3 regions of the Labrenzia sp. THAF35 genome follow, and region 2 is predicted to be linked to each of the others. Evidence: predicted binding sites of a transcription regulator. Region 2 holds the regulator's gene; each other region holds the start of a gene.
What was found. The regulator PhoB, encoded in region 2, activates phosphate uptake and scavenging genes when phosphate is short. The targets are predictions, from matches to a motif close to TGTCATNNANCTGTCAT.

Region 1 (10,482 bases), 2.5 Mb from region 2:
GGCGCTCATTCCGCTGCTGCGGCTCCATCTCGCCGTCGGTATCGGCAAGGGCTACATGGGGGTCTGGCTGGCCCATACGGCCTTCGGCATGCCGCTCGCGGTCTATCTGCTCAGGAACTACATGGTCGGATTGCCGCGGGACATCATCGAGAATGCCAAGGTGGACGGGGCGACGGATTTCCAGATCTTCACCCGCATCATCCTGCCGCTCAGCTTTCCGGCCCTGGCGTCCTTCGCCATCTTCCAGTTCCTGTGGACCTGGAACGATCTGCTGGTGGCCAAGGTGTTCCTGATCGATGCCACAGGCTCGACCACGGTGATGACCAACCAGATCGTCGAACTCCTGGGAACGCGCGGCGGCAACTGGGAAATTCTCGCGACGGCGGCCTTTGTGTCCATCGCAGTGCCGCTCTTCGTGTTCTTCGCGATGCAGCGCTACCTCGTGCGCGGCCTGTTGGCCGGGTCGGTGAAATAACATGAACAAAATCAACAATCGGGAGCAGCCGGCATGACATCGTTGTCCTTGAAGAATGTCAGCAAGTCCTATGGATCGGTCGAAGTTCTGCGCAACATCAACATGGAGATCAACGCAGGCGAGCTGATCGTTTTCGTCGGTCCGTCCGGGTGCGGAAAGTCGACATTGCTGCGGATGATCGCAGGACTTGAAAAGATCACCGGCGGAACGCTGGAGATCGACGGTGTGGTCGTCAACGATGTGCCGCCGGCACAGCGCGGCATTGCCATGGTGTTCCAGTCCTATGCGCTTTATCCGCATATGACGGTCTACGACAACATGGCCTTCGCCCTGAAGCTGGCGGGCAAGTCGCGCGACGAAATCGACAAGGCGGTGCGGGCGGCTGCGGACAGGCTGCAGCTCACCGCCTATCTCGACCGTCTGCCCAAAGCACTGTCCGGCGGTCAACGCCAACGCGTTGCCATCGGCCGCTCGATCGTGCGGGATCCCAAGGTGTTCCTGTTCGACGAACCGCTGTCGAACCTCGATGCCGCCTTGCGTGTTGCCACCCGGATCGAGATCGCACAGCTGAAGGAGAGCATGCCGGAAAGCACCATGATCTACGTCACTCACGACCAGGTGGAAGCGATGACCCTCGCGACCCGGATTGTCGTGCTGCATGGTGGGGACGTGGAACAATTCGGTGCGCCGCTGGACCTTTACGAGCGTCCCGCAAACACGTTCGTTGCCCAGTTCATCGGCTCTCCGGCAATGAACCTTGTCGATGCCAAGGTGACGGCGACCGGCCAGATGACATCCGTCCAGATGTCCGATGGCGGTCATGCGGATGTACCGATTGCCTCGCTCGACAGCGACAAGGGTGCGCGCGTCAAGCTTGGCGTGCGTCCGGAAGATCTCAGCGTTACCGAAGGTGACGATTATCTGGTCGCGGCGAATGTCGAAATCGTGGAAGCCCTCGGCGAGACAACAGTGCTCTATTTCGCGCCGAGAGAAGGCCACGATGCTTTCATTGCCAAGATCCCGGGTATCTACAAGGTTGAGAAGGGCACGGAACTGCGCCTGACGGCCCCACCGGAAAAGCTGCATCTGTTCGATGGCGAGGGGCGGTCGTTCCTTTACAGGTGATATTCCCGGCAGGGTAGCGAAGGGGTGCATGGCTGCTGACGCCCACCGCAAACCCTTCCTCTCAAGGGGGAGGGTGACTAATGCTTTACCGCGCTAACATGTAGGTGCGCTGAAACCCGCTATCCCTTTTCAGGTATTCGGGCAGACAAGTGAGATCTTTTCAATCTGCACGGACTGATCTCCCTCCCCCTTGTGGGGAGGGGTTAGGGGTGGGGTATTCATCGACTGAAGCTTGGGATACCAACCCCACTTGATCCCTGCCTCTAATCCCGGCAGATCTAATGCTGATGCCCTGCATGGCTGTGCCGGGTTGCATTGATGGATTCGACCTGGGCCTGCATCTCGATATGGCCGAAATCGAATTCGATCTCGATTTCGAACTCCTCTCCTTCCCGGAAAGGGCGGGTAAGGCCGCCGAGGCGCAGGGCCAGGGCGTTGGGAGCAAGAACGAGGGACTTGCCCGGTTGGATCGGAACGGGCGGCAGGGGATCGTAGCCGGTTTCACCGTCCTTCAGGGCAAAGCCGACCAGTTCGACCTTCGAGGCGATCTCGGTGTGACCGCCAACCAGCTTTACCTGCCGTCCGGAGGTGTTCTCGATGTTGACGAAAAGCAGCGCGGAGTTGCCCGATGTCTCCCGGATCCAGGCGTGGACAGCACGCACGCCTTCAGACGTGCCTTCGTGGCTGTCTTCATCCTCATCGTGATGATGTTCGGCCTCGTCATGCGTTTCGTGTGCTTCTGCATCGCCATGCCCTGTTTCGGAGGCGGTATGTGTGCCGGACGCCAAGGCAGAGTGGGGCAGGCAGAACAGCAGCGGCAACAGGACGGCAAGGGCGCGCATATCGGGAAGATCCTTCAGGCTTCAGGTCAGGCGCGCAAATCAGTAATGATATTACGTGACATTGCCATGAAGGCGGGCAAAAGCGCGAGCAGCACCGTCAGACTGACGAAACCGGCGATGAGGTGAAACTCCGGCCAGTCGAGCGTTGCCGTCACAAGAATGTCCGTTCGGGAGGTGACGATTGAGGAGATGACATCGACCGCGATCCAGCCGACGCCGAGCCCGGTAGCCGAGCCCAGGACAATCAGGGTGGCGGCATAAGACCAGACCACGGCAAAGACGAAGCGTCCCGGTGCCCCGAGAGCCCGCAGGAGTGCCAGACGCCTGGCGAACAGCCGGGCAAGGACTATCAGCCCCGTCAGGACACCCGCAGTCACCAGCACCTGGGTCAGCACCGCCATCACCGACATTATCTGACGGATGTCCCCCATGAGTGCATGAAGTTGCGCAAGCACCGCGCCTGGGAAGAACGCCATGGTGTCGTCGCGGGTGAACTCGGACCGCAGGGCGTAATTCGCCCAGAGCTCGTTGGCATGAACAAGTATCGCCGGTGTTCCCGGGAAATAATCCGCGTCAAACGGCGGGCCGATCTGTGTCTGTCGTTCCGGGCCATGGCCATTGGTCAGCCCGTGCACTTCCCAGACGCTTTCCACCGGAACGAGAATGGCCTTGTCCCACGGGCTGCCGGTGGGCGGCATCCTGCCGACGATGGTGAGCGCGTGGCCGGCGTGGGCATCTTCTTCCGCGCTGTCACCAATCCCGTGCGCGGGTTCGAATGTCTCGCCAAGCTTCAGGTCGACCCGCGAGCCGGCAACCGCTTCCCCGCTGCCGGCAAACAGCCTGCCTTCGGCGAGGTTCCCTGCCAGATGCGTGACGAACTGCGGCGTAGTGCCGACAACGGGTGACGACAGGTAGCTGTCGCCGAAGGCAATCGGGGCGGCAAGGTCGACGTCGTCATGGGTGGCAATCTCGTTGTAGATCTCGCCTCCCAGAAGCGGCACGTCGCTTGGTTGCAGATAGACGGCGGCAAACATCATGGTGATTTCGCTGCCGGGGGCTGCGACGATCAGATCGAACTTTTCCGCTGCCCGTGCCGTTCCCTTTCTGAGGCCGCGTTCCTGGGCTATCAGGCCAACACCGATACCGATGGAAATGGCGATCAGGAAAACGAAGGTCAGATTGGTCCAGCGGAAGCGCCAGAGCAGTGCTCCGATCAGTGCCTGTGGCCGGAAGCCCCAGATCACGATCAGGCCGGTTATCAAGGCGGGTAACAGCAGCAGCACGAGCCACAGCGCGTCCTGGGCAAGCGGCGAAAGGTCCTGCCAGCGGTCTGCGAAAAAGTCAGGCACCGGCGGCCTCCGTCTGCAGGTGGCCGTCCGTCACTTCGATGACCCTATCCATCCGGTCCAGCAGATGCTGGTCGTGGCTGACGGCGATCAGCGTCTTGTTCCGCGCGCGGGTCAGGCTGATCAGGTCTTCGATCAGGGCATCGGCGGTCTTGCGGTCGAGGCTTGCCGTTGGTTCGTCCGCGAGAATGATCTCGGGGTCGTGGGCCAGCGCGCGGGCAATCGCAGTGCGTTGTCGCTCGCCGCCGGAAAAACTGTCTACGGTCCGCGCTTCTGCCGGCACCTTGAGGCTCTTGAGAAAATCCCGTGCGGTGTCGGTGATCGACCGGCGCTTTTCTGCCGGGTTGAACGCCGTTGCAAGGGAGGCGTTGCCAAGGGCGCTCAGTTCCTCAAACAGCAGGAAGTCCTGGAAGATCAGCCCGACATGGCTGCGGCGGAACGCGGCGCGGGCGGCGTCGTTCAGCTGCACCAGATCGGTTGCACCCCAGTGGATATGACCTGTCATGGCCGGGTGCAGTCCGGCGAGCGCGTAGAGAAAGGTCGATTTCCCGGCACCTGACGGGCCACGCAGGCCGATGGCCGCACCTGGTGTTGCATCAAAGTGATCGCAGGACAGTAGCACCTGGCCGCCGGGTGCCCTGACGTGGAGATCGGCGACTTGAAGAGCAAGATTCATGAGACGCTGTCAGCTGCGTTCATAGACAGCATCGACAAGTCTTGCCCGGCTGACGAACCCGGTCTCTGGATCCTTGAAGGTTCCCAGTTCCAGAACGCCCCGTGTCACGATCTTGCTGTTGAAGGCGACCACGTCGACAATGCGCTTGGTGTAGATGGCGAGAATGTCCCGCGGCCATTCCGCCTCGGTTTCACAGAACGGGCAAACTGCCATCGGAATCTTGGTGAGCACGAAGAACTGGCTGTCGGCCTTCAGGGGTGGGGCCATGTAGCCACCGACCGATACCCTGGTGCCTTCCAGTGAATGGGCGAGGTCGGAAAAGCTCCGGTCCTTGTTGTAAAGCGTGCGCAACTTGAGGGGGGCATCTGCCGCACAGGCGGTGTCCGGCAGCAGATTCCCGGCAAACGGAGCGAGGCCGAGCCCGACGATAAGCTGTCTGCGGTTCATGACATCCCTGGTTCTGGCCAATTCATGCTCCTAACTTATCCGGCTAATATGACAAACAGGCAAAGGCCTGCCGGGCGGCAGGCCTTCAGGATCCCTGGCAGGTATTCGACCAGGGATCCCACTGAGCGCTTTTTGAACGCTGACTGAAGGCTTATTGGGCGTTCACAGCGTGGTTCATGACGTGGAAGATCACGTTCTGCTCGATGGTTCCATCGACCAGGTGTGCCCACGGGCCCTTTGCGTAGACGGCAACATCTTCACCCGAATGGGTTTCGGAGGACTTGGGGATCAGCGCCTGCTGGACGTAGTCCAGATCGGTGGCGGTTTCCTGGTCGAGGTCCGGGCGCGAGCCGGTGTAGTCGTTTTCGCCTTCGCCCTTCTTCAGAACCGAACCGGTGCCGTTCAGGTAACCGATCACGGTGTACGGCTTGCCGTCGTCCGCGGTCAGAACCTTGTCGGAATGCTTGATGCCCACCTGGGCAACGTCGTAGCAAAGGCCGAGGATGGCCGAGCCGCGGCCGCAATAGCCGTTGAAGGCGATCGCGTGTTCGTGGTCGGCGGTGACGATGATCAGCGTGTCTTCATCGTTGGTCAGCTCGTCAGCAATGGCAACGGCTTCTGCAAAGGCAACACCGTCGCGCATGGCGCGGGCCGCATTGCCGTCGTGGTTGGCGTGGTCGACGCGGCCGGCTTCGATTTCCAGGTAGTAGCCGCCTTCGTTCTTGGACAGATATTCGATGGCTGCCTTGGTCATGTCGGCCAGGGACGGCTCGTCATTGTCGGCGCGGTCGGCCTCATATTCCATGTGGCTGTTGTTGAACAGGGCCAGGACTGGGCTGGAGCCGTCAAGCTTCAGCGACTGGAAACCGGCGGTGTCGGATGCGAACTGTGCACCCAGTCCGGTTGCACGCTCAACCAGGTCGACATTGTCTTCGCGGCGGCCCTTCAGCCCACCCATTTCCTTGTCCTTCGGCAGGAAGTAACGGCCACCGCCGCCCATTGCCAAATCAACGGTGCCGGCTTCCATGGCGTCGATCAGCTGGGTCGCGATGTCTTTCTGTGCGGTGCAGCCTTCCGGCACGGCGTCTTCCCAGTTGCGGTTGGCGGTCTTGGCGTAGACGGCAGCCGGAGTTGCGTGGGTCAGGCGGGCGGTGGAAACCACGCCGACAGACTTGCCGGCTTCGGTCATCATTTCGGAGAACAGGGCAAGCTGGTTGCCTTCGACGGTGGAGCAATCGTCATGGATGGCTTCTTCGCCGAGGTTGATCAGGTTGAAGCGCTGCTTCACGCCTGTGTTCATCGAGCCGGCGGTCGGAGCGGAGTCTGGCGTCTGGGCGTTGATGTTGTAGGTCTTGACCAGGGCGCTGTAGAACTCCGGAGTTTCGTACGGGAGAACGTTTTCCTCGCCCAGCATGCCTTTCTGCTGACCGTCGAAAAGGCGCGTGGCGTAGTTGGTGCCGACACCGTTGCCGTCAGCGATCAGCAGGATCACGTTCTTGGCGCGGTTGGTGTTCGGCTGACGGTCCAAAATGGCCTGAATGGCGGCTTCGCCATCCTTGTACCACAGGCTGGAGGCTTGCGGCAGGGCGTCCTGAGCAAAGGCGACGGAGCCGGTAAGGGCTAGCGCCAGCGAAGTGCAAACGATCGTTTTCATGATATCTCCCGGAGGTGAGGGTGCATCCCGGGAGCTACTTAAAAACGCTGCATGACATCTGATTGACAATTGGATGACGAAACAGATTTGTTATTTTATTACATAACTTCGACGATTGAATTCAACTCTTCTACTTTTGCGCCGTCTTGTCTCTTCTTCGGCAGCGTCTTGTTATCGAACCGCAGGGTTGGCCCCGGCCGGGTAATCGACCTGGCAGCCTCGTGAAAAGCCCGGGCAATTACAGATAGAAAAATGGAGTCCTGAAATCTGAGGACGCTGTCGCGTCCTGTGTTCCTGGGCTGCCCGCTATCCCCTATTGTCACATCATTTTCATATGAGCGTCGAATAAGGTTCATATGAAAATGTTTTAACGGGCTTCGAAGTCAGGCTTTTTCGAGTCAACATGATGCCTTTGGAGCAACTGGCCTTCTGCATCAGCAGGAGGAGAGGGGACGATGGCGGATCAGAAGAACATGCTTGGGCAAATAGACATTTCAAAGCGTCAGGCCGAAATCGCGGATCTGGTACAAAAGGCAGGATTTGCGTCCGTCGAGGAACTGGCGGACCGGTTCGAGGTGACCACGCAGACAATTCGCAGGGACGTCAACGGTCTTTGCGAACTGGGGATCCTGCGCCGGACCCACGGCGGCGTCGAGCCTCCGGCACCGGCGTCCAACATCCATTATTCCACCCGGCAGATCCTCAATCTTCCGGAAAAGCAGCTGATTGCGAAACTGGTGGCCGGCCACGTCGGCAACAACCAGTCGATCGCGTTTTCCATCGGCACCACCCCGGAGATCGTGATGCAGGCCCTGGTTGGGCACGAGAAACTGGCGGTTTTCACGAACAATCTGAACGTGGCCTTCACGGCTTCGGTCAATCCGTCGTTTCAGGTGACCATCACCGGCGGGCGGTTGCGTCATGGCGACCGCGACGTGCTGGGGTCCGCAGCGCAGGCGTTCTTCTCCAACTACAAGGTCGATATCGGCATTTTTGGTGTTGCCGGTGTCGATGAAGACGGCACGCTGCTGGATTTCCATGAGGACGAAGTGGCGGCCCGCCAGTCGATACTCGCCAATTGCCGCCGGTCCTATCTGGTCCTCGATCACAGCAAGTTCGGCCGGAACGCCCATGTGCGCGGCGGTCAACTCAGCGATGTCGATGCGATCTTCACCGATTGCCCGGTGCCGGATGTTTTCCTGGCATCGCTGGAAGGCACGAAAACGGAAGTGTTCGTGGCCGACGACGGGGATGAGGCGTGACATCAGATCCGCATATCCCGGGTGCGAAACCCTCTGGCGCCGGCAAGCCGATCGTTCTTGAGACGGTGTCGCGTGCCTGGGGTGAGACGGTGGCCGTCGATGGCCTGTCGATCGATATTCCGGCAGGCTCCTTCACGGCACTTCTGGGTCCGTCCGGCTGTGGCAAGTCAACGACATTGCGCATGATTGCGGGTCTCGAGAATGTCAGCAGCGGACGCATCCTGATCGGCGGAGAGGATGTCACCGGCCGTCCGTCGGCCAAGCGTGACCTTGCCATGGTGTTCCAGTCCTATGCGCTGTTTCCGCATCTGAATGTCGGTGAGAACATCATCTTCGGCCTGAAGGTCCGCCGGGTCGGCAGGGCCGAGCGGGACCGGCGTCTTGCACGGGTTGCCGATCTGCTGGGCCTTGGCCAGTTGCTGGAGCGCAAGCCGGGTCAGCTTTCGGGCGGTCAGCAGCAGCGTGTCGCGCTTGGACGGGCAATCATCGGCGAAAAGCCGATCTGCCTGATGGACGAGCCGCTGTCCAATCTCGACGCCAAGCTGCGCCATGAAATGCGGGTGGAGATCCGCGCGCTGCAGCAGCAGCTCGGCTTCACAATGGTCTATGTCACGCATGATCAGGTCGAGGCCATCACCATGGCCGATCAGGTGGTGCTTTTGAACGGTGGCCGGCTGGAGCAGGTGGCGAGCCCGCGGGATCTTTACGAAAAACCGGCGACGCCCTTTGCCGCCCGTTTCATCGGCACCCCGCCAATGAACCTCTTTCCGGCCAATGCCTTCAGGAAGCTGTGCACCGCGCCGGACTTCAAGCTCGGCCTGCGCCCGGAGGCAATGCATCTGGAAGACGGCGGCCCGGTCAACGCGTCTGTTCGTGCCGTCGAGTATCTGGGGGCGGATGTGCTGGCCGATTGCGAAGTTGCCGGCACCGGTTTTCAGGTGCGCCTTCCGGCCAGCCGGGCCTTCACGCCCGGCCAATCCGTGCAGCTCGGCTTTTCGCCGGACGATCTTCATGTTTTCGACGCCGATACCGGCCGCCGCCGGGACGATCTCATTTCCGAGTTCGGAGCCTTGTTGCGCTCCTGACCTGCTGCGCACGCCCGCGTAGACCGACCGCAGACCTGCGGATTTTCGAACCTTAGGAAGTAAACTGATGTTGAAGTCCACTTTCCTGAAAGCCGTTGCGGCAACGGCGCTTTCCTTCAGCACCTGGGCCTCCGCTCAGGCTGTTGATTTGCAATTCTATTTTCCGGTCGCAGTTGGCGGCAAAGCTGCTGACACCATCCAGGAACTGACCGACGCCTATGTTGCGCAGAACCCGGACGTTACAATCGACGCCGTTTATGCCGGCTCCTACCAGGACACCGTCGCCAAGGCGATCACCGCTTCGCGCGGCGGCAACCCGCCCCAGCTTTCGGTGATCCTGTCTGCCGACATGTTCACCCTGATCGATGAAGACCTGATCCAGCCCTTCGACGACTATCTGACCAGCGACGAAGACAAGAAATGGGTCGAAGGTTTTTATCCGGCATTCATGGAAAACAGCCAGACCGGCGGCAAGACCTACGGCATTCCGTTCCAGCGCTCCACGCCGGTGCTCTACTGGAACAAGGAAGCCTTCGAAGCGGCCGGGCTTGACCCGGAGGTCGCTCCGGCAACTTGGGACGAAATGGTCGAATTCGGCAAGAAGCTGACGAAGAAAGACGACAGCGGCAATGTCACCCAGTGGGGCGTGCGTATTCCGTCTTCCGGTTTCCCGTACTGGCTGTTCCAGGGCCTTGCCATCGAAAACGGCGCGATCCTGGCCAATGCCGACGGCAACAAGACCAACTTCGACGATCCCAAGGTGGTCGAGGCGCTGCAGTATCTTGTCGATCTCAGCACCAAGCACGAAGTGATGGCTCCGGGCATCATCGAGTGGGGCGCAACGCCGAAAGCCTTTTTCGAAGGCCAGACGGCCATGATGTGGACCTCCACCGGCAACCTCACCAACGTTCGTGACAATGCTCCGTTCAAGTTCGGCGTTGCCATGCTGCCGGAAAAGGCACAGCGCGGCGCACCGACCGGCGGTGGCAACTTCTACCTGTTCAAGGGAGCTTCCGACGAACAGAACAAGGCTGCCGTCAAGTTCGTTCAGTGGATCACGGCTCCGGAACAGTCCGCGAAGTGGACCATCGCAACAGGTTACGTCGCTCCGCGCGCCGAAACCTGGGAAACCGACACGATGAAAGCCTATGCGGCTGATTTCCCGGCTGTCCTGGTTGCCCGCGACCAGCTGAACTTCGCCAAAGCTGAACTTGCGACCTACCAAAACCAGCGCGTGACCGGCATCTTCAACGATGCGCTTGCTGCTGCCATCACCGGCCAGAAGGATGCCGAAACGGCTCTGAAGGAAGCTCAGGCACAGGCCGACGAGATCCTGAGCGAATACCGCTAACGCCATTCGGGGCGGAGCACCGGGTCCCACTCCGGTGTTCCGTCCCGTTCTCCAGACCTTTCGCCGTCCTAACCGCAATTTGCTTTAGGTCGGGTTTTTCTCCTTATCGGGGCCTAGACCATGAAGCGGGGCATTGCCTTGAAACGCGACTGGATCCACGGCTGGCTGCTGTTGCTGCCGGCGATGGTGTTCCTGTTTGCCTTTACCCACATCCCCGCG
Region 2 (10,482 bases):
GAGGCTTCGGTCCGCGTTCCCAATTTCTGGGATCCGAAAGCCGTCCACGACCGGCCAAATGCCATTCCGGACAAGATCCAGTTTCTGGCGACCGACGGATATCCGCCCTTCGTCTTTCGTGACCAGCATGGCCGTCTTACCGGCTTCAATGTCGATCTCGCGCGGGCTCTCTGCCAGGAGCTCGGAAGTTCCTGCGCCCTGCGCATCAAGGACTTCGAGGTTCTTCTACCTGCATTGGACGAAGAAGAAGGCGACGCGATTATCTCCGGCCTGTCGCGCAGCCTCCCCTCCACGCGCCGCCTCAACTTCACCGAGGACTATCTGAAGCTGCCGGCGCGGTTTGTGGTTCGGGCGTATAACGCGTCCGATTTCAACGAGCAGGCTCTCACCGGCAAGCGGATAGCCGTTGAAGCAGGGTCCCGCTACGAGGCGTTTGCCAAGCGCTTCTTTCCCGATGCCGAGATCATCAGCCTGGAAACCGCAGAGGCGACACGTGAGGCGGTCAAGGGCGGTTCGGCCGATGCTTTGTTCGGCGACGGCCTGAACCTGTCCTTCTGGCTGCCGAGCGAAGCTGCAGATGGCTGCTGTGCCTTTGCCGGCGGCCCGTGGCTGGAGCCGGGCTATTTTGATGAAGGCATGGCCATTGCGACCCGCCAGGACGATCCGGAACGGGCTGCGGCCCTTACATATGCCTTGCGCCAGCTTCACCAGAAGGGCATCTACCGCGAGCTTTACCTGCGCTATTTTCCCATGAGCTTCTTCTGACCTTTCCGGCCATTCCCGACAAAGAACCAGGTCAGCTTTTGCCTTTCGCGTCCTCGACACGCGCCTCCTTCCGGCGGTCCGGATTTTTCAGGAACGGGATCGCCAGGCTGAAGGGAAACGAATGCGCACGCGGCGTGAGCGCGGCACCGAGCCCGATTTCCATTGTCTCCTGTCCCTGTTCGGGATCTTCCACGTAGGTTCCGAACAGACGGTCCCAGACTGAAAGATAGAACCCGTAGTTGGAATCCGTCTCGTGCGGTAGCACCGAGTGATGAATGCGGTGCATGTCCGGAGTGACGATCAGAAACCGCAAGGGGCGGTCCAGCCAAAGCGGCAAGCGGACATTGGCGTGGCTGAAAACCGCAGAGCCGTTGAGAACGATCTCGAAGATCAGCACGGCTTCAACAGGACCGCCGAGGGCGATGATGACCAGCCCCTTCCAGAGGAAGGACAGCAGAATTTCGATCGGGTGGAACCTGAGCGCGGTTGTTGCGTCCACCTCACTATCTGCGTGGTGCATGCGGTGAATGCGCCAGAACAGAGGAACCTTGTGTGAGACCAGGTGCTGAAACCACACCGCAAGATCGAGCACGACGAAGGTGATCAGACCGGCCACAACACCCGACCAGCCGAGCAATGCAAAGAGGCCCCAACCCTTTTCCTGTGCCAGCATTGCAAGGCCGACGCCGCCGATGGGGAAGATCAGCCGCACCAGAAGGGCATCAAGCAGAACAATGCCCCAGTTAGTCGGCCAGCGCTTCAAACGGCCGCTCTTCAGGCGCCGCCGTGGCAAACCCGCTTCCAACAGCGCCATTATCAGAAAGATGCCGCCGAAACAGGCCATGCGAACCTGGTTGATGTCGATCTGGTCAAACATGGGGTCTTTTGAAACGTCCTGACTAATGCTGCTTGCCACGGTCCCGATGGCACGATAGGGCGATACGACAATACTCCTGATATCATTCCTTGCCGCTGCGACAGATCACATCATCATGACCGACTTTCTCTGGAACCGCCCCGAAACGCCACCTGTGGCAACACTGCTGCTGGCCCATGGCGCTGGCGCAGCCATGGACTCAACCTTCATGAACAAGCTCGCGGCAGCCCTCGCGAGCCAAGGCATTGCAGCCGCACGTTTTGAATTTGCCTATATGGCCGGTCGCCGGACGGGAGGCCCGAAAAAGCCGCCGCCCCGGGCCGACAAGCTGATTGCCGAGTTCCAGACCGCGCTGCAATCTGTCCTCAGCCAGAGCGACGGCACTCTGCTGATCGGCGGCAAATCGATGGGTGGTAGGGTCGCCGCGATGTTGGCAGGCGGCGGCTCGCTGCCTGGGCGCGCCAAGGGCGTTGCCTGTTTCGGCTACCCTTTCCACCCGACCGGCAAGGCCGATGCCGAGTGGCGGCTCCAGCCGCTGCAGGACGCCAAACGACCGGTTCTGGTTCTCCAGGGCGACCGGGATCCGTTCGGCTCGAAGGCGGAACTCGATGAAGTCACCTTGCCAGCTCATGTCGGCCTGACTTATCTGGAAGACGGCAACCACGACTTCGGACCGCGCGGCAAGTCGCCGGCGACACTCGACGGCAACATCAAACTTGCAGCCGAAGCAGTCAGGGCATTCGTGGATCGGCTCACGAGTTAGGGCCCACTACGTGCCCGGACAAGCGCAGCGCAAGTCCAGGGCTTGCGCGCAAGGCAGCAAGGAAAAAAGCCCGGACCGTTTCCGATCCGGGCTTTTTGAATTTCACGACAGTCCGGCTTACTGGCCGGGCTTGCCGTCGAATTCGTAGCTGGTGCTGCAGAACTCGCAGGTGACGATGATCTTGCCGTCGACAGTCATGTGGTCGACATCGTCGTCACTGAACCCGGCGAGAACATTCTCGATCTTCTCGCGAGAGCAGCTGCACTTGTCGACCAGCGGCTGCGGCTCGAAAAGGCGGACGCCGCGTTCGTGAAACAGCCGGAAGAGCAGCATTTCCACGCTGACTTCCGGATCAGTCAGTTCGACATCCTTGACCGTCTCGACCAGTACCTTGGCTTCCACCCAGGCATCGTCCTCGTCAATCTCGTGCGGGCTCGTGCCTTCCGGGGCATTGCCCGGATCGATGTCAGCCTGGCGCATGCGTTCCGGCGCTTCCGGCAGGAATTGGATCAGGATCCCGCCGGCGGTCCAGGTTTTCACGTGCCCCTCGCCTTCCTGGCGGGTGAACAGTTCACCGACACCAAGACGAACTTCTGTCGGGATCTGCTCGGATCGCTCGAAGTACCGGCGTGCGACTTCTTCCAGCGAGACACCATCCAACTCCACCAGTCCCTGGTAGCGCTGCATGTGCATTCCCTGGTCGATGGTCATCGCCAGATGTCCGTGCCCGAGAAGAGCCTCCTGCGTCGCCTTGCCGTCAGCCATCAGCGCTGCGACTTCAGCAGCATCGAAGGTTGCGCAGGCGCGGATTGCGTCGGGTGACTTGAAGTCAACGACCAGCATGGACACCGGCCCCTTCGTCTGCGTCTGCAGCGTGAAGCGACCGTCGAATTTCAGCGACGTGCCCAAGAGGCTGGTCAGAACGATCGCTTCCGCCAGCAGGCGCGAAACCGGTTCCGGATAGGCATGCCGGTCCAGAATTTTTTCCAGGACAGGACCAAGCGCGACCGCACGGCCGCGCACGTCGAGCCCTTCCACGGCAAAGGGCCGGACAGCGTCCAGCCCTGCAGGCGTAATGCCCAGTTCATCAAGATTAAGTGCCACTTGGCTTGCCTTATGCTGCGCCGAAGCACCAGGCCAGAATGCCCTTTTGGGCATGGAGCCGGTTTTCGGCTTCGTCAAACACAACGGAGTTGGGACCGTCCATGACGTCCGAGGTGACTTCCTCACCCCGGTGGGCCGGCAGGCAATGCATGAACAGGGCGTCCTGGTTTGCCTCAGCCATCAGGCGTTTGTTGACCTGATAGGCGCTGAGGAGGTTGTGACGCGATTCCGCATCGTCATCACCCATGGACACCCAGCAGTCGGTCACGACACAGTCGGTCCCCTTGACTGCCTCATATGGGTCCGTCGTGACCTGAATGGAACCACCCTTGGCACGAGCAGTTTCAATCAGGTCCATCGGCGGCGCCAGTTCGCCCGGCGTCGCGATGCGCAATTCGAAATCGAAGCGCGGCGCGGCATGAATCCAGGAAGCCAGCACGTTGTTGCTGTCACCGGTCCAGGCAACGCTCTTGCCCTTGATCGAACCGCGATGCTCTTCAAAGGTCAACAGATCCGCCATGATCTGACAGGGATGCGAGAGCTTGGTCAGACCGTTGATCACCGGCACTGTCGCATTGTCGGCAAGTTCACGCAGATCGTTGTGATCGAGGATGCGGATCATGATCGCGTCGACGAAGCGCGACAGAACCTGCGCCGTATCGGCGATTGTCTCTCCGCGGCCGAGCTGCATTTCCGCACCGGTCAGCATCAAGGTCTCGCCGCCAAGCTCGCGCATGCCGACATCGAAGGAAATGCGCGTACGGGTCGACGGTTGTTCGAAGATCATGGCCAGCACCTTGCCGGCCAGAGGACCCTGGCCGCGATGCACGCCGTTACGGCTCGACTTGATCTTCCGGCTGGTGTCCAGGATGGCGCGCAGTTCGTCGCCTTCGAAGTCCGTCAGATCCAGAAAGTTCCGGTAGGTTCCGTTTGCGGTCATCAGGCCGCTCCTTCCGCCAATTTCGCTTCCATGGCGACAGCAGCCTGTTCCAGGCGCTCGACAGCAATGGAAATTTCCTCTTCGCTCATGGTCAGCGGCGGCATGATGCGCACCACGTTATCGCCGGCAGGAACTGCCAGCAGACCGGCTTCACGGGCTGCAAGCACATAATCTGCCACCGGCACCACGCATTTCAGACCGAGCATCAGACCGTTGCCGCGCACTTCGGCCAGAACGTCCGGATGGCCGTCCACCAGTCCGGCCAGCTTCTGCTTGAAGCTGAGCCCCTTCTGACGGACACCTTCCAGGAACCCGTCTTCCAGAACGACGTCCAGAACGGCATTGCCGACTGCCATGGCCAGCGGATTGCCGCCAAAGGTGGTGCCGTGGGTCCCGGGTGATAGCGCCGCCGCCGTTTCTGCCGTTGCAAGACATGCGCCCATCGGGAACCCGCCGCCGATACCCTTGGCGATTGCCATCAGATCCGGTTCCACGCCCGTCCACTGGTGAGCGAACAACTTGCCGGTCCGTCCGACACCGGTCTGGATCTCGTCGAAGATCAGCAGAATGCCGTTGTCATCACAGATCTTGCGCAGCGCACGCAGGAAATCGGCCGGAATTTCGCGGATACCGCCCTCGCCCTGCACGGGTTCGATCGCGATCGCGGCCGTTTGCGGTCCGATGGCATCTTTCAGCGCATCCAGGTCTCCTGCCGGCACCTGGTCGAAACCGGGAGCCTTCGGGCCAAAGCCTTCAAGATATTTCGCCTGGCCGCCAGCCGCGATGGTCGCGATGGTCCGGCCATGGAAAGCGCCTTCGAAGGTCACGATGTGGAACCGCTCGGGGTTGCCGTTGTCATAATGATAACGGCGCGCGCATTTGATGGCAGCTTCCATCGCTTCCGCACCGGAATTCACGAACAGCACCTTGTCGGCAAAGGTTTCCGCGCACAGGCGCTGCGCCAGCCGTTCGCCATCCGGGATCTGGTGCAGGTTGGAGGTATGCCACAGCTTGGCTGCCTGATCCTGCAATGCCTTGACCAGATGCGGATGGGCATGACCGAGTGCGTTGACCGCGATGCCGGAACCGCAATCGAGGAATCGTCGGCCATCGGTGGTAACCAGCCAGACGCCTTCCCCATGATCGAAAGACAGGTTCGATCTTGCGTAATTTCCGAATAGTGCAGTCGCGGACATAACCTCGTTTGTCTCCTTTAAACGCCCCTGCTGTCCCCTGCGTCGCCCCGACGCCGGGCCGTCACCTTGAAAAGATGCCGAAGGGCCAAAACGCAACGTGCCGCCCCGATGAGGCGGCACGCAGCGGCTTTCTTATACACTGCCGGTACCATGCACTGTCAATGGAAATGGCGCACAAGACATTTCATGTGCCGCGGAGGGCGGATTTCATAAAATTCTCAATGACCTCGCCATAATTGGGGAAAAGTCGTTTCATCCCCAACTGGTTTGGGTCGAGTGGTTGCCTGACAAATTAACGTTATTGTAACCTCTCAGCAATCAGACACGAGATCTCGTGAGGCAAATCACCAAGAGGCACTAGATCTGCCAGCATTAAGCGTGCTTGCGCATGCTTAACACGGGGTTAATGGCCGCAGGACGGTCAAACTAAAGGGTGCGGCAATGAGTTGGACAAACGAACGAGTTGAGCTTCTCAAAAAGCTTTGGGGCGACGGCTTGAGCGCAAGCCAGATCGCAGGCGAACTGGGTGGTGTTACCCGTAACGCCGTGATCGGCAAGGTGCACCGCCTTGGCCTGTCCGGCCGCGCCAAGTCCACCTCTTCAAGCGCCAAGCCGCGCCGGCCGCGCACCGCAGCTCCTGCAACGGGTGCAGCGCCGAAGAAACCGACGACGTCACATCCGCAGTCGATCGGCGCAACGGCCCTGAAAGCAGACATCTCGCCTGCACCAGTGGTGGCTGCCAAGCCGCGCGTAGAGCCGATTGCAGAGCTCGTTCCGATCTCGCAGCGGGCTACCATCCTGACGCTGACCGAGCGGACCTGCAAATGGCCGATTGGCGACCCGGCGACCGACGACTTCTACTTCTGCGGCCGCCAGTCCGATGCCGGCGTCCCCTACTGCGCTCATCACTGCAAGATCGCGTATCAGCCGGTCGCCGACCGCCGCCGCGATCGCAAGACGATGGCTCAGGCAGGCTGATAGCCTCGCACCTAACCAATTCATGAGAAAGCCCGCCATCTGGCGGGCTTTTTTTTGTTTGGGCCTTCCATTGACCAGATGCCCGACCCCGACCAGTGACCTCCCACGGCTTGTTCTTGGCACCGCTCCATGCCGTTTCCGTTCCATCAAAACAAACCTTGTTTGACCACTCCGCCACGACAGGGACCGCAGGATCAGCCCCGACACCGACACAACTGATGGGGTTGTCGCAGAAGAGAACCTTGCTCCGCGAAAGGCACATAACCGCTGAGAAACAAAAAGCCCGCTAGAAAGCGGGCTCCTTAATTCCATTCTGCAAGTTGCCCTCAGGCAGTGGCAGAGGTGAACTGGTCATTGAAGGCGTATCCGGCACCACGGACGGTACGGATAGGATCCTTTGCCTTGCCCTTGTTCAGAGCCTTGCGCAAGCGACCGACGTGAACATCGACAGTGCGTTCGTCCACGTAGACATCGTGACCCCAGACCCCATCCAGCAGTTGTTCGCGGGAGAAGACACGGCCAGGCGATGTCATCAGGAATTCCAGCAGGCGGAATTCCGTCGGCCCCAGGTGTATTTCCTTGGTGTTGCGGCGAACGCGGTGCGTTTCACGATCCAGTTCGATATCGCCGGACCGCAACATGCTGGACACCACTTCCGGGCTTGCCCGGCGCAGGATGGCGCGCACGCGGGCCATCAATTCCGGTACCGAGAAGGGCTTGACCACGTAGTCGTCGGCACCGGTCGACAGACCGCGGATGCGCTCTGCTTCCTCACCGCGTGCCGTCAGCATGATGACCGGCAGGCGCTCGGTATCCTCGCGCGCCCGCAGGCGGCGGCACAGTTCAATTCCGGACAGGCCCGGCAGCATCCAGTCGAGCAGCAACAGATCCGGCAGGCTTTCCCGCAGGCGGATTTCCGCCTCATCACCCCGGACACAGGACTCGACCGAGTACCCTTCCGCTTCCAAATTGTATCTCAATAGAAGGCTGAGCGGTTCTTCGTCTTCAACGATGAGCACCTTCGGCATACATCTCGCTCCAATTACCGCAACCGGCGCCGAAGCGCCGGCCGTTAAGATCTTCTGCAAATCCGACGATTACCGGCGGGTCAGACCGCGCCTGTTTCGTCGACCTTTGCCCGGTCTTCCGGCAAACGCTCGCCAGTGACCATGTAGTAGACGTTCTCGGCGATATTCGTCGCGTGATCGCCGATGCGCTCGATGTTCTTTGCGCAGAACAAGAGATGGACGCACTGGGTAATGACCCGCGGGTCTTCCATCATGTAGGTCAGGAGTTCGCGGAAGATCGACGTGTAGATCGCGTCGACCTCGGCGTCGGCTTCCTGAACCCGGCGGGCGGCTTCCGCATCCTTGCGGGCGTAGGCATCCAGCACCTGCTTGAGCTGCGAAAGAGCGAGTTCCGTCATGTGCTCCACACCGATCGCGAGCTTCTTGGACTGCAAGTCGCTGTCGATGGCGATGACGCGCTTGGCAACGTTCTTGGCAAGATCGCCAACACGCTCCAGGTCATTGGCAATGCGCGTTGCGGCGGTGATTTCACGCAGGTCCTGCCCCATCGGCTGGCGGCGGACGATCAGCTCGATCAGCTTCACTTCAAGTTCGTTGTAAAGGCTGTCCAGACGGACATCGCCCTTGATCGTCGCCTTGGCAAGCTCCAGATCCTGCGACACCAGCGCGGACACCGCATCGGCGAAAGCCTTTTCGGCAATACCACCCATTTCGGCAACCTTGCCGGCCATGGCCGTCAGTTCGTCATCGTAAGCCGAGACTGTATGTTCAGACATCCTGTGTCCCCTTCAGAAACCTAAAAAATGCTTAGCCGAAGCGGCCCGTAATATAGTCCTGCGTACGCTTGTCCTTCGGATTGGTAAAGATGTCCTCCGTCAGACCTTCCTCCACCAGAACACCCAGATGGAAGAACGCGGTACGCTGAGACACACGGGCAGCCTGCTGCATCGAGTGGGTCACGATCACGATGGTGAAGTTTTCCCGCAGTTCGTCGATCAGCTCTTCCACCTTCGCAGTCGCGATGGGGTCAAGCGCCGAGCACGGTTCGTCCATCAGGATCACTTCCGGGCTGACGGCAATCGCACGGGCAATGCACAGACGCTGCTGCTGACCGCCCGACATGCCGGTGCCCGGCTCGTCCAGACGGTTCTTGACTTCTTCCCAAAGCCCGGCCTTCTGCAGGCTGGAGGCAACGATTTCATCAAGCTCGGACTTGTTGCGGGCCAGACCATGGATCCGCGGACCGTACGCAATGTTGTCGTAGATCGACTTGGGAAACGGGTTCGGCTTCTGGAAAACCATGCCGACCTTGGCGCGCAGCTGTACGGGATCGACCTTGGGATCGTAGATGTCTTCACCGTCGATCTTGATCGACCCTTCCACACGGCAGATGTCGATGGTGTCGTTCATGCGGTTGATCGTCCGCAGGAACGTCGACTTGCCACATCCGGAGGGACCGATGAAGGCAGTCACGGACCGCGGCTGGATCTCGATGTCCACGTCCTTGATGGCGTGGGTATCGCCATAATAGACCTGCACCTTGTTCGCGGAAATTTTGCTGTCGGTCATGGTTTTCGCCTGTTCAAAATTCGGCATCTCGTTCATCGGAGCAATCCTTACCAGCGGCGTTCAAACCTGCGGCGCAGGATGATAGCGATAATGTTCATGGTCATGAGGAAGACCAGCAGCACGATGATCCCGCCCCAAGCGCGTTCATAGAAAGCCGGGTCGGCGCGTTTCGCCCACTCGTAGATCTGGGCCGGCATGGCCGAGTTCGGAGAGAAGAAACCGGCAGCCACACCGTCCGGGAAATTGGAGGCGATGAAACCGACCATCCCGATCAGCAGCAGCGGAGCGGTTTCCCCAAGCGCCTGTGCCAGACCGATGATCGTGCCGGTCAGAATGCCAGGCATTGCCAGCGGCAGGACATGGTGGAAGATCGACTGCATCTTGGAGGCGCCAATACCAAGGGCCGCATCGCGGATGCTCGGCGGAACGGCCTTCAAGGAGGCGCGGGTGGAGATGATGATCGTCGGAAGTGTCATCAACGTCAGCACCAGGCCACCAACCAGCGGTGCAGATTGCGGCAGATGCATGAACTGGATGAAGACCGCCAGACCGAGAATACCGAACACGATGGACGGAACGGCGGCCAGGTTGGAGATATTCACCTCGATCAGATCGGTGAACTTGTTCTGCGGAGCGAATTCTTCCAGATAGATGGAAGCAGCCACACCGATCGGCAGCGACAGGAACAACACCACCAGCATCATGAACAGCGACCCGATCATGGACGCCCCGATGCCGGCCTGCTCCGGACGGCTGTCGGAAGCATCGGTTCCGGTGATGAAGGCCCAGTTGAAGCGCTTCTCCAGAATGCCGGCGGACTGCATCTGGTCAGCCAGATCCAGGTGTGCGGCATCCAGGTTCTTGTCTTCGGCAAGATCCTCGCGCTTGACGCGGCCCTTCAGGTAGCCGTCGACACGGGATGAGGCGATCAGCTCGAAGGTTACCGTCGTGCCGATCTTGTCCGGGTTGGCAAGTGCATAGTCACGAACCGTTGCGGCAGCCCCTGAGGAGAACAGCTTCTGCAGGTCCTTTGCCGACATGTCGGTGGTGATGTTGAGACCGGCAAGTTCCTTGGCAAAGGCGTCGTCAATGATGGCCCGATACTTGGAGGTCTTGACCACCGACTTTTCCGCTTCGGCAATCTGCTCCTGATTGAGGGGGACATCCACCTTCAGGAAGGTCTGGCTGAAGGCGCCAAGGCCGTTGGAAAGGATTGCCCACAACAGCGCGACGAGGAAGAACAGGCCGATGCCGATGGCAAT
Region 3 (10,482 bases), on a different replicon from region 2:
ACGGCAAAGAACCGATAGCCCTCTTCAGTGCGGAATTTTTCTCCCGTTTCGATCACGCCGCGCTCGATCAACACTAGCCGAGCCATCCGGTTGAGCCGGTACACATCTTCCCGCAAATGCGCCAGCATCAGCATCGACTTCGACGGATCGTAGTCGCGTGACCAGTCGTCGATCAGCTTCCCGAAAACCTGATCCTTGAGCGGCATGTTGATGACATGACCATTGGACTGGTAGGCACGGATCGCGGTTACGACATCGCCGCGCGCAAGATCCATGGACGCATCGCGCATCCATTGTTCACGCTGCCGGTAGATCGTGCCGAGTTCCGCGTATCCGGTTCGATCGGTCAACGACCGGAAGGCAGCGCCCGCTTCAATCGGCTGCAGCTGTTCCGCATCTCCGACCAGAACAAGCTTGGCTCCGGCCTTGGCGATCGTTTCGACAAAGACGCTCATCTGTCGGCTGTCGACCATGCCGGCTTCATCGATCACGAAGACGGACTTTTTGTCAGGGAGCCCCTCTCCCCGTCCCCAGGACAATTGCCAAGACGCCAAAGTGCGCGATGCGATCCCGGCTTCTTTCTCGAGACCCTCGGCCGCCTTGCCCGCAAGTGCGGCGCCGACGACCTGATAGCCGTTTGCCTCCCATACCTCGCGCGCGGCTTTCATCATCGTGGTTTTGCCCGCCCCTGCCCGGCCAACGACCGACGCCATGCGCTCCTCACCCGTGATGCGCTCGATCGCAACGCGCTGCTCATCGGAAAGTTTTTGGACGCTCGAAAGCATTCGGTCGCGCAAACGCGCGTCCACACCATGCGAAGAAACGGACACAAGATGATCCGCCCGCCGCGCCATCTCTGCCTCAAGCCGCATCATCTCCCGGCTGGTAAACTTCGCCGGTTCCATTTCGTCTGTCTCCGGATCAACTGCTTCGACAGCAAGTATCACAACGTCTGGGGAATTCAGAACGCGTGCAAGCAGATCCTGGAACTTAGCCTCATCGTCCACGTAGCGGTGAAGGTATTTTGCAATATCCCGCTCATCGAAAACGCTCTTCTCGCGCGTGATAGCATCAATGACGATTTCCGGCCGGCGCGTGATCCGCCTGACATTTTCAAGACGGCTTTCCGCATGCCAGACCGAGCGTTCCAAGCCGGGTTCGCGCCCTTGCACTTTTGCCTGGCTAGAAATGTTGCGCGCCTGCACACCGATCTTCGATGTGGGCAGCAGTTCAATGCCCTGGGCCTCATAGCTGCGATGATCAATCCGCGCATCGTGCCCGGCAAGCTCCAGGCTCTTGTTTGCATGGATCGACCAAAGCTCACGCCACTGTTTCAGCGTTTCCTTGTCGCCCGCCCAGGCTCGATACTGAATTTTGCCGCCCTTCCGGACAGGCTCGCCATTCTCATCGAGAAGAGTTTCCCACTTCGACCCGAAGCCCTTCTCGGTGAGCGGCGCCATCGTCAGCATCACATGGACGTGCGGATTGTTTTCCTTGTCGTGATAGACCCAATCCGCAACCATGCCCCGCGATGTAAAGGCTTGCCCAACATAACCCTGCACCAGGGCGATGTTCTCCTCCCGGCTGAGTTCAGACGGAAGCGCCAAAACAATCTCCCGGGCAAGCTGTGCATTGATACGCGTCTCGTGCGCCTCGACCGCATTCCAGAGCGCTTCACTGGCACCCGCCACACTCCGACCATCGATCAGCGTCCGGAACCATTCCGGCGTCTGATCCGGCAGCGCCAGTTCCTCATGGACCAGATCGCCGTCCCTGAGGGCGTAGTCGAATGTCTTGTGATCGGAGTCGTTCGACACCGTCATTTGTGCACGATGCCGGTAAGCAGCAGCCGCAACACTAGACCGGCCTCCGCTCCGGGAGATCACCTGGACATGAAAATGGTAGATGGCCATCGAGGGCAGGGATCCCGGATGTGAAAAGGCAGGTTAAGTCGAAGAAACAGGACGGTGAGGAAACAAGGCGCCAGGACAGCGAAGGCGGAGATTGCAGCCCAGTGGTTGCAATTCAACTCTCGTACCAGCGCAGGATTGCAGATGCAATCCTATAAGTGCGCATTGGTAAGTTCTGCTTGAAAGCAGTCCTCTTAATGAGCAGCCGCCATGCGGCGGCTGGGCGCAAGCCCATCTCTTCGGTTTCAAGTCGCGAAGCTCATTTTCTGAAAAAGGCATTTCCAAACATGTTTGGCTGGCTCATTCGCAGAAAAGCGCAAACACAGGTCACTCCACCCGCCCCCACCTCTGAACGACAAGCTCCAAAAGTCGAAGCCAACCCAAAGGCGGCCTCGACACTGAAGACCGAAACACGCTCTTTTTCACTGGAGAGGGTCAGGCTTCAGAATGCGATGGGCTTTAAGGTCAGCCACGACGATTTGCCTGACAGCTTCCCGCTTCACTATTTCACCAAACGTCCTTTGCCGAATGGATCGATTGCGCTCTTTCCCGGCACGTGGGGAGCGGAAACACTGGAAATCAATCTGCCCATCCGGACGACGGAACAAGCCGACGCCCAGGAGGCGGGAGCGCAGGTAGAGAATGAAAGCGCTCTCATCGATCTGAGGAAGGTCGATAAGATCCCTGCCGAGCTGGATCTCTTCTTGCCGCTCTTCGCCAAAAGCGAAATCCAGCCACTCATGATTGACATGATCCCCGAAACCTCCTTCGGCGCATCCCTCGCAAACATCCTTACGCAAGGGAGCTGGAACGCGTTGCGGCTTGAGGCTACCGCGCGAAGCGGCGGCTGTTGTCAGGTCTGCGGTGACAAGCCCCAATCAATCGAGTGTCATGAGCTGTGGGAGTATCACACTCCGAAACGCCGCGACGCTGTATCGGATACGCGCGGCGTTCAAACTCTCGTAGCGTTGCTTTCCTTATGCAAGGCTTGTCACCGGATGTTTCATCCGTGTCGCGCTGATGCGCACGGCCAGTCTGACGAAGTGTGGGAGCGCATTGCCTGGGCAAACCGCTGGACGGGCGAACAGACTGCCGCCTATTCCCGTATCGTTCAAAAGATCTGGCAACGGCGATCTGCGATCACCTGGGATCTTGATCTAAGGCTGGTTCGCAATTGGGAACTTGTAGTCAGAAAGGCGAAAGTCAATATGCTTGATGACGGCCGTCTCCAGGATCTCATATCGGATCGCATCACCGGTCTGCTCGGCGTCAACTGGCGCTTTTCCAAAGAGAGCGAATTTCAAAAATCGTTGCCTCTTCCGGATTGGTTGACTGTCTAACCGACCTCCCGCCCGGATCTGGTTTACCACAGGCTACGGCTTTCTCTTCGGCGCTTGATGGGGAGCGCGTTCAAGCCTCCGCCCGCTCCGTCCGGTTTTCCTCAAAACCGGACTGCGGCCCTTCGGGCTGGAAAACCAGATCCTCAAAACCCGCATTTCGAAACCGATAGGCCCATCTCTTTTTACCTGAGCGGACTCCGCATGGGTTGAACGAACGGCTCCCGCTGCAACCCGTCTCGACACGGAGTCCCCGACCCGTTAAGAGCGAACCATGCCGCACCGGCAACCATTCACTTGAAGAGGATTATTTCATGGCTCCACGCACTGCCAAAACCGCCTCCGAACAGATCGACGACATCGAAGCACAGATTGCGAAACTGCAGCAGCGCAAAAAGGAAGTGCTCAAGAAGCAGTCCGAGCGCGTTGCCAAGCTCGTCATGGAGAGCGGCCTGGCCGATCTCGACATTGACGAGGCAGAGCTCTCCAAAGCTCTGAAAGATGTTGCTGCCCGATTTCAAAACCCGGCCACTCCACAAGCTCACACTCCGGCTCCGCAAAATTGAGGGGCAATTCCGAACTCTCGAAAATCGGATAAAGCGGGCTCGGTTCATGGACCGCAAGAAAGACGCAAGAGAGAAGATCCAGCTCGGCGGCCTCATCGTCAAAGCCGGACTTCGCGAAACCGACAAGGCCATCCTTCTCGGCATCCTCACCGATGCCGCGAAACAGCTTGGCGATACAAATCAGCGCGACAGATGGCGCGCGATCGGAAAGGCGGCGTTCAAGGATGACAGTCAAAAGGGCAATGTTGATGCTGATCCCGATAGCCCTCATGCTGGCGGCGGTGTGGGGCTTGAGCGGGATTGAGACGAAGATGGCCGCGCTCGCCACAAATCAAAAAGCCTACATGATGCTCGGCAGGATCGGGCTCACCCTCCCCTCCCTCGTCGCTGCCGGCCTCGGTCTCATTGTTCTCTTTTCAGCGCGCGGCAGCCTCGACGTTAGCTGGGCTGGCGTGGGCGTACTCATCGGCGGCCTGATGGTGTTCACCATCGCGGCGCTCCATGAGGTGCTGCGGCTGAATTCATTTTCGTCTCAGGTGCAGCCTGGGACAATCCTGCAATATGCCGATCTCTATTCGCTCAGTGGTGCAACCGGCGCGCTCTTCGTCGGCCTGTTCGGATTGAAGGTCGGCCTGAAAGGGGTCGAGTCCGGCTGAGTGCAGAATAGGGCGCTAAGAGTTTTTAGCCCGGATTGCCAGCATAATGACCCTTCGCTGCGCGATGCTCGAACTGGTGAGATGCGGGCCTCTACTGCCTCTCGCGTCAGGCTGTCGAAGGTTCGCTTTTCCGTGTCGCTGTGACCTACTGGAACCGTTTCCGCAGCATGTTGCTGAGTGCGTCAACGATTGTCACGGTAGCCAAGATGACGATCAGAACGGCCGACACCTGGGGATAGTCCAGCAGGCGCAGCGATCCGACGAGTTCGGTTCCGATCCCGCCTGCACCGACCATGCCCATGACGGTCGAGGCGCGGAAATTGTATTCCCACCGATACATTGTGACGTCAGCGAATTGCGGAAAGACCTGGGGCATTACACCATGGGAGATAACTTGAAGAGACGTGGCGCCAGAGGCTTCGGCGGCTTCGATGGGCGCGGGATGAGCGTGTTCGATGGCTTCGGCGAAGAACTTGCCGACCATGCCAATCGAATGCAGGCCCAGGGCCAGCACGCCCGGCAGCATTCCAAAGCCAACGGCGGCAACGAAAATGATGCCCATGATGAGTTCTGGGATAGAGCGCAGCGTGTTCAGCACCAGGCGGGCAGCCTGATAGGCCCACTTGTTCGGCGTCGTGTTCCGCGCCGCCAGAAAGCCAAGCGGAATCGACAGGACAACGGCCAGTGCGGTGCCAGCAACCGACATGGCGAGCGTTTCGATCATTGGTTCGACCCATTGACGCCAGCGGGTGAAATCGAGCGGCACCATCTCGGCAAAGAGGGTTCCGATAGCGGGCAGACCGTCGGCCAGCCGCCCGCCATCGAGCATTCCGGTCAGCCAAAGACAGAGGACAATGATCGCCACTATGCCTCCGATCTGGAGAAGGAGACGCCGCCGCCCTTTGCGATCCGCCGCAAGAATGGTGTCGGCGGTTTGGGGCGTATTGGTCTGGGCAAGGGTCATCGCGGCGTCTCCTCTTTTTGGGATCAGTCGGTTTGCAGATTGCTGCGGATATCGCGGATGATGTCGTAATCGGCATCCGTGATCGCGGCGAAACCGTCCGCCTTGAACGGGCCAAGCACCGCATCGCCAACCTCGGTACCGGGTTCAAGATCAAGAAAGGCGTTGCGTATGCTGTCCTGCAACTCCTGCGTCATATCGGTGCGCATGACCCAGGGGTATTGCGGAATATCGGCGGAATATCCCAGGATTACCAAATTGGCGGGGTTCACCGTACCGCGTTCGACGAGGCGTTCAAAGATTGGACGGCTAAGGCCACCGACCTGGGCGTTGCCGAGTTCGACGTTGCGTGCCACGGCATCATGGGCGCCGGTGAAGTTTTCGTTGTAATCCTCGCCCGTCACGACATCTTCAAGCAGCATCGTGTATTTCGGGGCGAAGTGGCTTGATGTCGATGCCTGATCGCCAAAGGCGACGTCCACGCCGGACCCTTCGATATCCGCGATGGAACTGATGCCCGCCTCCGCGTTGGCGATGAGGACTGCCTGATAGGTCGTGCTGCCACCGCTGATCCGGGCCGCGAAAGGCTCGATATCCAGGTCGCTGCCGTCCATACGATCTTTGGCGATCGTGTAGGAGGCGGGGCCGAAATAGGCGACGTCGATGCGACCAAACCGCATGGCCTCAATCATGGAAGAGTAATCGGTGGTCACGATCAGTTCGATGTCTTTGCCAAGCGTTTCTTCGAGATGTGCGGCAAGCGGTTCATTGTCCTGAATCACGGTCGCGTTGTTCTCGTCCGGAAGAAGAGCCACGCGCAGCGTGTCTGGATCATGCTCCCCGGCGGCGAAGGCGGTGCCCGCGAGCAGGGTCGCGGCGAGTGCGTAGGTGGTCAGTTTCATCTTTGAATCTCCTGTTGCGATGAAGTCAGTTGGCGTCTTGTCCGGACGATCCGTAGATGCGTGTCAGGACAGTGTCGGAAAGCCGTAAGGGCGGGCCGTCAAACACGATGCACCCCCCGGCCAGACCGATGATCCGGTCCGCGAAGGCCTTGGCGTAGTCAAGCTGGTGCAAGCTGACGATCACCGGAATGCGGTCTTCCTTGCAGATCGTGCGCAAGACGTTCAGCACGCGCTCGGAGGAGGCCGGATCAAGCGACGCCACAGGCTCGTCCGCGAGGATCATCTTGGGCTCCTGAGCCAGTGCACGCGCGATACCGACGCGCTGCTGCTGGCCACCCGACAGGCTGTCGCAGCGCGTCAGCGCTTTTTCGAAAAGGCCCACGCGTGTCAGGCAATCAAGGGCCAGCCGTCGTTCCTCTTCCGAAAAGCCAATCAAAGTGCGCCAGAATGAATGACGGCCAAGCCGCGACAAGAGAACATTGTGCATTGCCCCCATCCGGCCGATAAGCTGGTGTTGCTGGAAGATCATCGCCGTATCGCGGCGATGCGCCCGGATGGATTGAGTCGCATCCAGCGTTCCGATCTCCCGTGACAGGACCGCCCCAGATGTGGGCCGCACGAGCAGATTCAAGGTGCGCAGCAAAGTGGATTTGCCCGCGCCTGAAGGACCCAGCAACACCGTCAATTCGCCGTCTTCGAAATCAACGGTCGTCGGCTGCAATGCGACCGTGCCGTTCGGATAGATCACTTCGACCTGGTCCAGGCACAGGATTGGTGCCGCATCCGTCTTCGTATCATTTCGATCAAAAGCCATCTGCTGCTGTCCCATATCGACCGATTCCTCTTCTCTAGATTTTGTGATATGCAATCAAAGCAACAGAAATATTACATATTGCGATTATCATCTTGCCTTGATAGCAATGCGTAAAAAGAGAGGGACGCCCGCAATGCACGAAAAGATCATTGTGCCGAACTGGATCGAGGACGAGACACTGGCCACCCTACGAATGGTCGGCGAGGTCATTTCGAATGACAGCAGAGAGCCGTTATCGTTCGAAAGGCTGAAAGAGGTTTGTGCGGATGCAACTGCACTGATGGCCTTCATGACGGAAGCGGTGGACCGCCCATTTCTCGAAGCCTGCCCGCATCTGAAGATCGTGGCAGGGGCACTGAAAGGCTTTGACAACATTGATGTCACCGCCTGCACCGATCATGGCGTGTTGGTCACGATCGTGCCCGATCTGCTGACCGAACCGACGGCGGAACTGACGCTTGGGCTAATGATCGCTCTGACCCGGAAGATGCGGGACGGCGACGCGCATATGCGCACGGGCACCTACGCTGGATGGCGCGCGCGCTTTTACGGGGGCACATTGCAAGGCGCTGTGGTCGGCGTCATCGGCGCGGGGGCTGTCGGGCGCGAAACACTGCGATTGCTATCCGGCTTTCGGGGAACGCGGCTTTATCACGATGTGACGCCACTGGATCCGACAACCGAGAAAGCGCTGAGCGCGCGCAAGGCTGCGCTGGACGAAATCGTGGCCACATCGGATTTCGTTGTTCTGGCGGTTCCTTTGACCGAGGTGACGCTTGGGATGGTCGATGCCGCATTTATCTCCCGCATGAAACCAGGGGCCTGCCTGATAAATCCTGCGCGCGGCAGCCTGGTCAATGAAGCCGCCGTCGCATCCGCGCTCGAAACCGGCCATCTGGGTGGATACGCTGCCGACACCTATGAGATGGAAGACTGGGCCAGGCCCGACCATCCACAGCACGTCCACCCCGCCCTGTTGGCTTCGGAGAAAACCGTTCTGACACCGCATATCGGATCGGCTGTGGTTGAGGTGCGGCGCGCCATCGCAGCCTCGGCGGCGGACAGCATTATCACAACACTCAAAGGCGACCTACCCGAGACAGCGCTGAACCCCCAAGTCCTGAAAGGATAAGTGTGATGCTGAACCTGAGCCTTGTGCGCAGCTTTGTCGGTCTTGTCGAAGCGGGTAGTTTCCATGGCGCTGCGACCCGCTTGAAGATCGCACAACCGACAATTTCACAGCATTTGCAAAAGCTTGAAGAGGATTTAGGCGTTCCACTGATCGAGCGTAGTCATGCTGGCAGCCGTCCGACACGGCATGGCGAACGCTTCCTGCCTCATGCGCGCCATCTGTTGAAATCTGCTGCACGCGCCGAGACCATCGCGCGCGACGACAGTCTGATCGTTGGGTGCAGTGGCAATATCGCCAGCTACTATATGGCCAAGGCGTTCAAAGGGTTTCTGGACGCGGAGGAGTGGCGAGGCCGGTGGGAAATCACCTCGGCACCCAATCCCCGCATCGCCGAGATGCTACTGAGCCGGGAGATCGACATTGCGGCAATGGAATGGCCCCTTTCACACCCGGATGTCGCGGCAGAGCGGTGGCGCAGCGCGGAGATGATCGTGATCCTGCCCACCGACCATCCTTGGGCGGGCCGCCGCGAGATCACCGTCGAGGAGTTCCTCACACTTGAAATGATCGGGGGCGAAAGTGGATCCGGCACCGGCACGCTCCTGCGCGATGTGCTGGGTGACAGGGCCAGCGAACTGCGCACGCGCGCGAATGTCGGATCGACCGAAGCCGTCAAACAGGCTGTCATGTCCGGCTTGGGGGCCTCGATCATTCTCGCCGAAGCTGTGACCCATGAAATTGATACCGGCGCATTGATCGGTATTTCCATCAAAGGAATAGCGATGAAGAAGACATTCTTCACAGCCCGCTTGAAGACAATCAGCGACGACGAAATCGCAACAAAGCTGTCCCGCTTTCTGACAGGCTAAGACCGACCCGCAAACTGGCGCACGACTACATTTGATCTTTGTACTGCAAAGCAATCACTCGTTGGCGGTTGGTCAGCACGGATCTTGATCCTGCCCGTTTCGCTGAAGCCGCCATCCATGCAGATCGCAGCATTGGTCAAAGTGGGCTTGGAGTCAGATTTCGCTGGCTGCTGATGAATGACCAGTGGTGTCGCTGCACGAGGTTTCATAAGTTTTCCGCCATCTGCCTCCACCGATATTCACCTGTGAGGATAATATGTGCCCATCCGAGGGGCGAGATATGTGAGAGAAGATATGCGGGTGTATCGAGCCCAGCCTTTTGTCGCGCGGCGACCGCAAAACCGAGTTGCTTGGTGTTCCAATAGATGATGATGGCGGTGAGCAGGTTCAGCCCTGCGATGCGGAAATGCTGGCCCTCAGTTGTACGGTCGCGGATTTCGCCTTGCCGACCGATGCGCAGTGCGTTCTTCAGGGCATGATGTGCTTCCCCTTTGTTGAGGCCAATCTGTGCGCGACGCTGCATATCGGTATCGAGTAGCCAATCAATGATAAACAGTGTCCGCTCGATACGTCCGATTTCGCGAAGGGCAATGGCCAGATCATGTTGCCGTGGCCGTGCTGCCAGTTTCTTCAGAAGCTGACTGGGCTGCATTTTCCCGGAGAGCATCGTCGCGATGCAGCGCAACACGTCCGGCCAGTTGGCGATGATCGTGTTTTCGCGGATGTGGTCACCGATCAGGCCTTTTAGTTCGTTCGGGACCCCATGACGATCAAAGACATGCAGCCGCTTTGAAGGTAAGTCCTTGATGCGCGGGATGAACCGGTAGCCGAGTAACGAGGTGGCCGCAAAGACGAGGTCTGTGAAGCCGCCCGTATCTGCGTATTGTTCTTTGATCCGTTTGCCGCTCGGGTTCATCAGCAAACCGTCCAGAATGTACGGTGCCTCGTTCACTGTAGCTGGGATGACTTGTGTGGCGAAGGGGCCATATTGATCTGATACATGGGTATAGGCTTTCAGGCCTGGCTCATGGCCGTACTTCGCATTGATCAGATTCATTGCCTCGCCCTGGCGTGTGGTGGGAAAGAACTGACCGTCACTGGAAGCGGTTTCACCAGCACCCCAGTATTTTGCCATTGGCAACCACGCCTGTGCATCAATCACCATAGCCAGTGCCCGATTGATGGCTTCACTTTCCACGTGCCAGTTTGAGAGCCGGGCCAATTGCTTAAAGTTATGGGTACTGCTTGCCCCGGCCATTTTGCTCAGACCCAGATTCAGACCTTCAGCCAGAATGACGTTCAACAATCCAAGCCTGTCTTTACATGGTGCTCCAG

Region 1: FIU93_RS10850 (alkaline phosphatase) is a predicted target of PhoB. The motif match lies at 6,628-6,644, and genes of this name have one in related genera.
Region 3: phnC (phosphonate ABC transporter ATP-binding protein) is a predicted target of PhoB. The motif match lies at 7,206-7,222, and genes of this name have one in related genera.

What each region holds. Positions count from the first base shown of each region.
Region 1 covers NZ_CP045380.1:2,366,046-2,376,527, forward strand. The annotation lists gene FIU93_RS10820 (carbohydrate ABC transporter permease) at 1-475, shown strand, start outside; gene ugpC (sn-glycerol-3-phosphate ABC transporter ATP-binding protein UgpC) at 509-1,600, shown strand; gene FIU93_RS10830 (copper chaperone PCu(A)C) at 1,879-2,442, opposite strand; gene FIU93_RS10835 (FtsX-like permease family protein) at 2,469-3,791, opposite strand; gene FIU93_RS10840 (ATP-binding cassette domain-containing protein) at 3,784-4,464, opposite strand; gene FIU93_RS10845 (hypothetical protein) at 4,474-4,932, opposite strand; gene FIU93_RS10850 (alkaline phosphatase) at 5,063-6,565, opposite strand; gene FIU93_RS10855 (DeoR/GlpR family DNA-binding transcription regulator) at 7,021-7,827, shown strand; gene FIU93_RS10860 (ABC transporter ATP-binding protein) at 7,824-8,912, shown strand; gene FIU93_RS10865 (ABC transporter substrate-binding protein) at 8,980-10,263, shown strand; gene FIU93_RS10870 (sugar ABC transporter permease) at 10,384-10,482, shown strand, end outside.
Region 2 covers NZ_CP045380.1:6,086,306-6,096,787, forward strand. The annotation lists gene FIU93_RS28015 (transporter substrate-binding domain-containing protein) at 1-765, shown strand, start outside; gene FIU93_RS28020 (sterol desaturase family protein) at 797-1,642, opposite strand; gene FIU93_RS28025 (alpha/beta family hydrolase) at 1,758-2,405, shown strand; gene FIU93_RS28030 (Hsp33 family molecular chaperone) at 2,523-3,509, opposite strand; gene argF (ornithine carbamoyltransferase) at 3,520-4,449, opposite strand; gene FIU93_RS28040 (aspartate aminotransferase family protein) at 4,449-5,645, opposite strand; gene FIU93_RS28045 (GcrA family cell cycle regulator) at 6,087-6,623, shown strand; gene phoB (phosphate regulon transcriptional regulator PhoB) at 6,950-7,651, opposite strand; gene phoU (phosphate signaling complex protein PhoU) at 7,732-8,427, opposite strand; gene pstB (phosphate ABC transporter ATP-binding protein PstB) at 8,459-9,220, opposite strand; gene pstA (phosphate ABC transporter permease PstA) at 9,268-10,482, opposite strand, start outside.
Region 3 covers NZ_CP045383.1:14,424-24,905, reverse strand. The annotation lists gene traA (Ti-type conjugative transfer relaxase TraA) at 1-1,913, opposite strand, end outside; gene FIU93_RS31025 (hypothetical protein) at 2,108-3,250, shown strand; gene FIU93_RS31020 (TraC family protein) at 3,562-3,813, shown strand; gene traD (conjugal transfer protein TraD) at 3,860-4,117, shown strand; gene FIU93_RS31010 (hypothetical protein) at 4,062-4,469, shown strand; gene phnE (phosphonate ABC transporter, permease protein PhnE) at 4,615-5,433, opposite strand; gene phnD (phosphate/phosphite/phosphonate ABC transporter substrate-binding protein) at 5,457-6,332, opposite strand; gene phnC (phosphonate ABC transporter ATP-binding protein) at 6,358-7,146, opposite strand; gene FIU93_RS30990 (NAD(P)-dependent oxidoreductase) at 7,280-8,278, shown strand; gene FIU93_RS30985 (LysR family transcriptional regulator) at 8,284-9,147, shown strand; gene FIU93_RS30980 (Tn3 family transposase) at 9,353-10,482, opposite strand, start outside.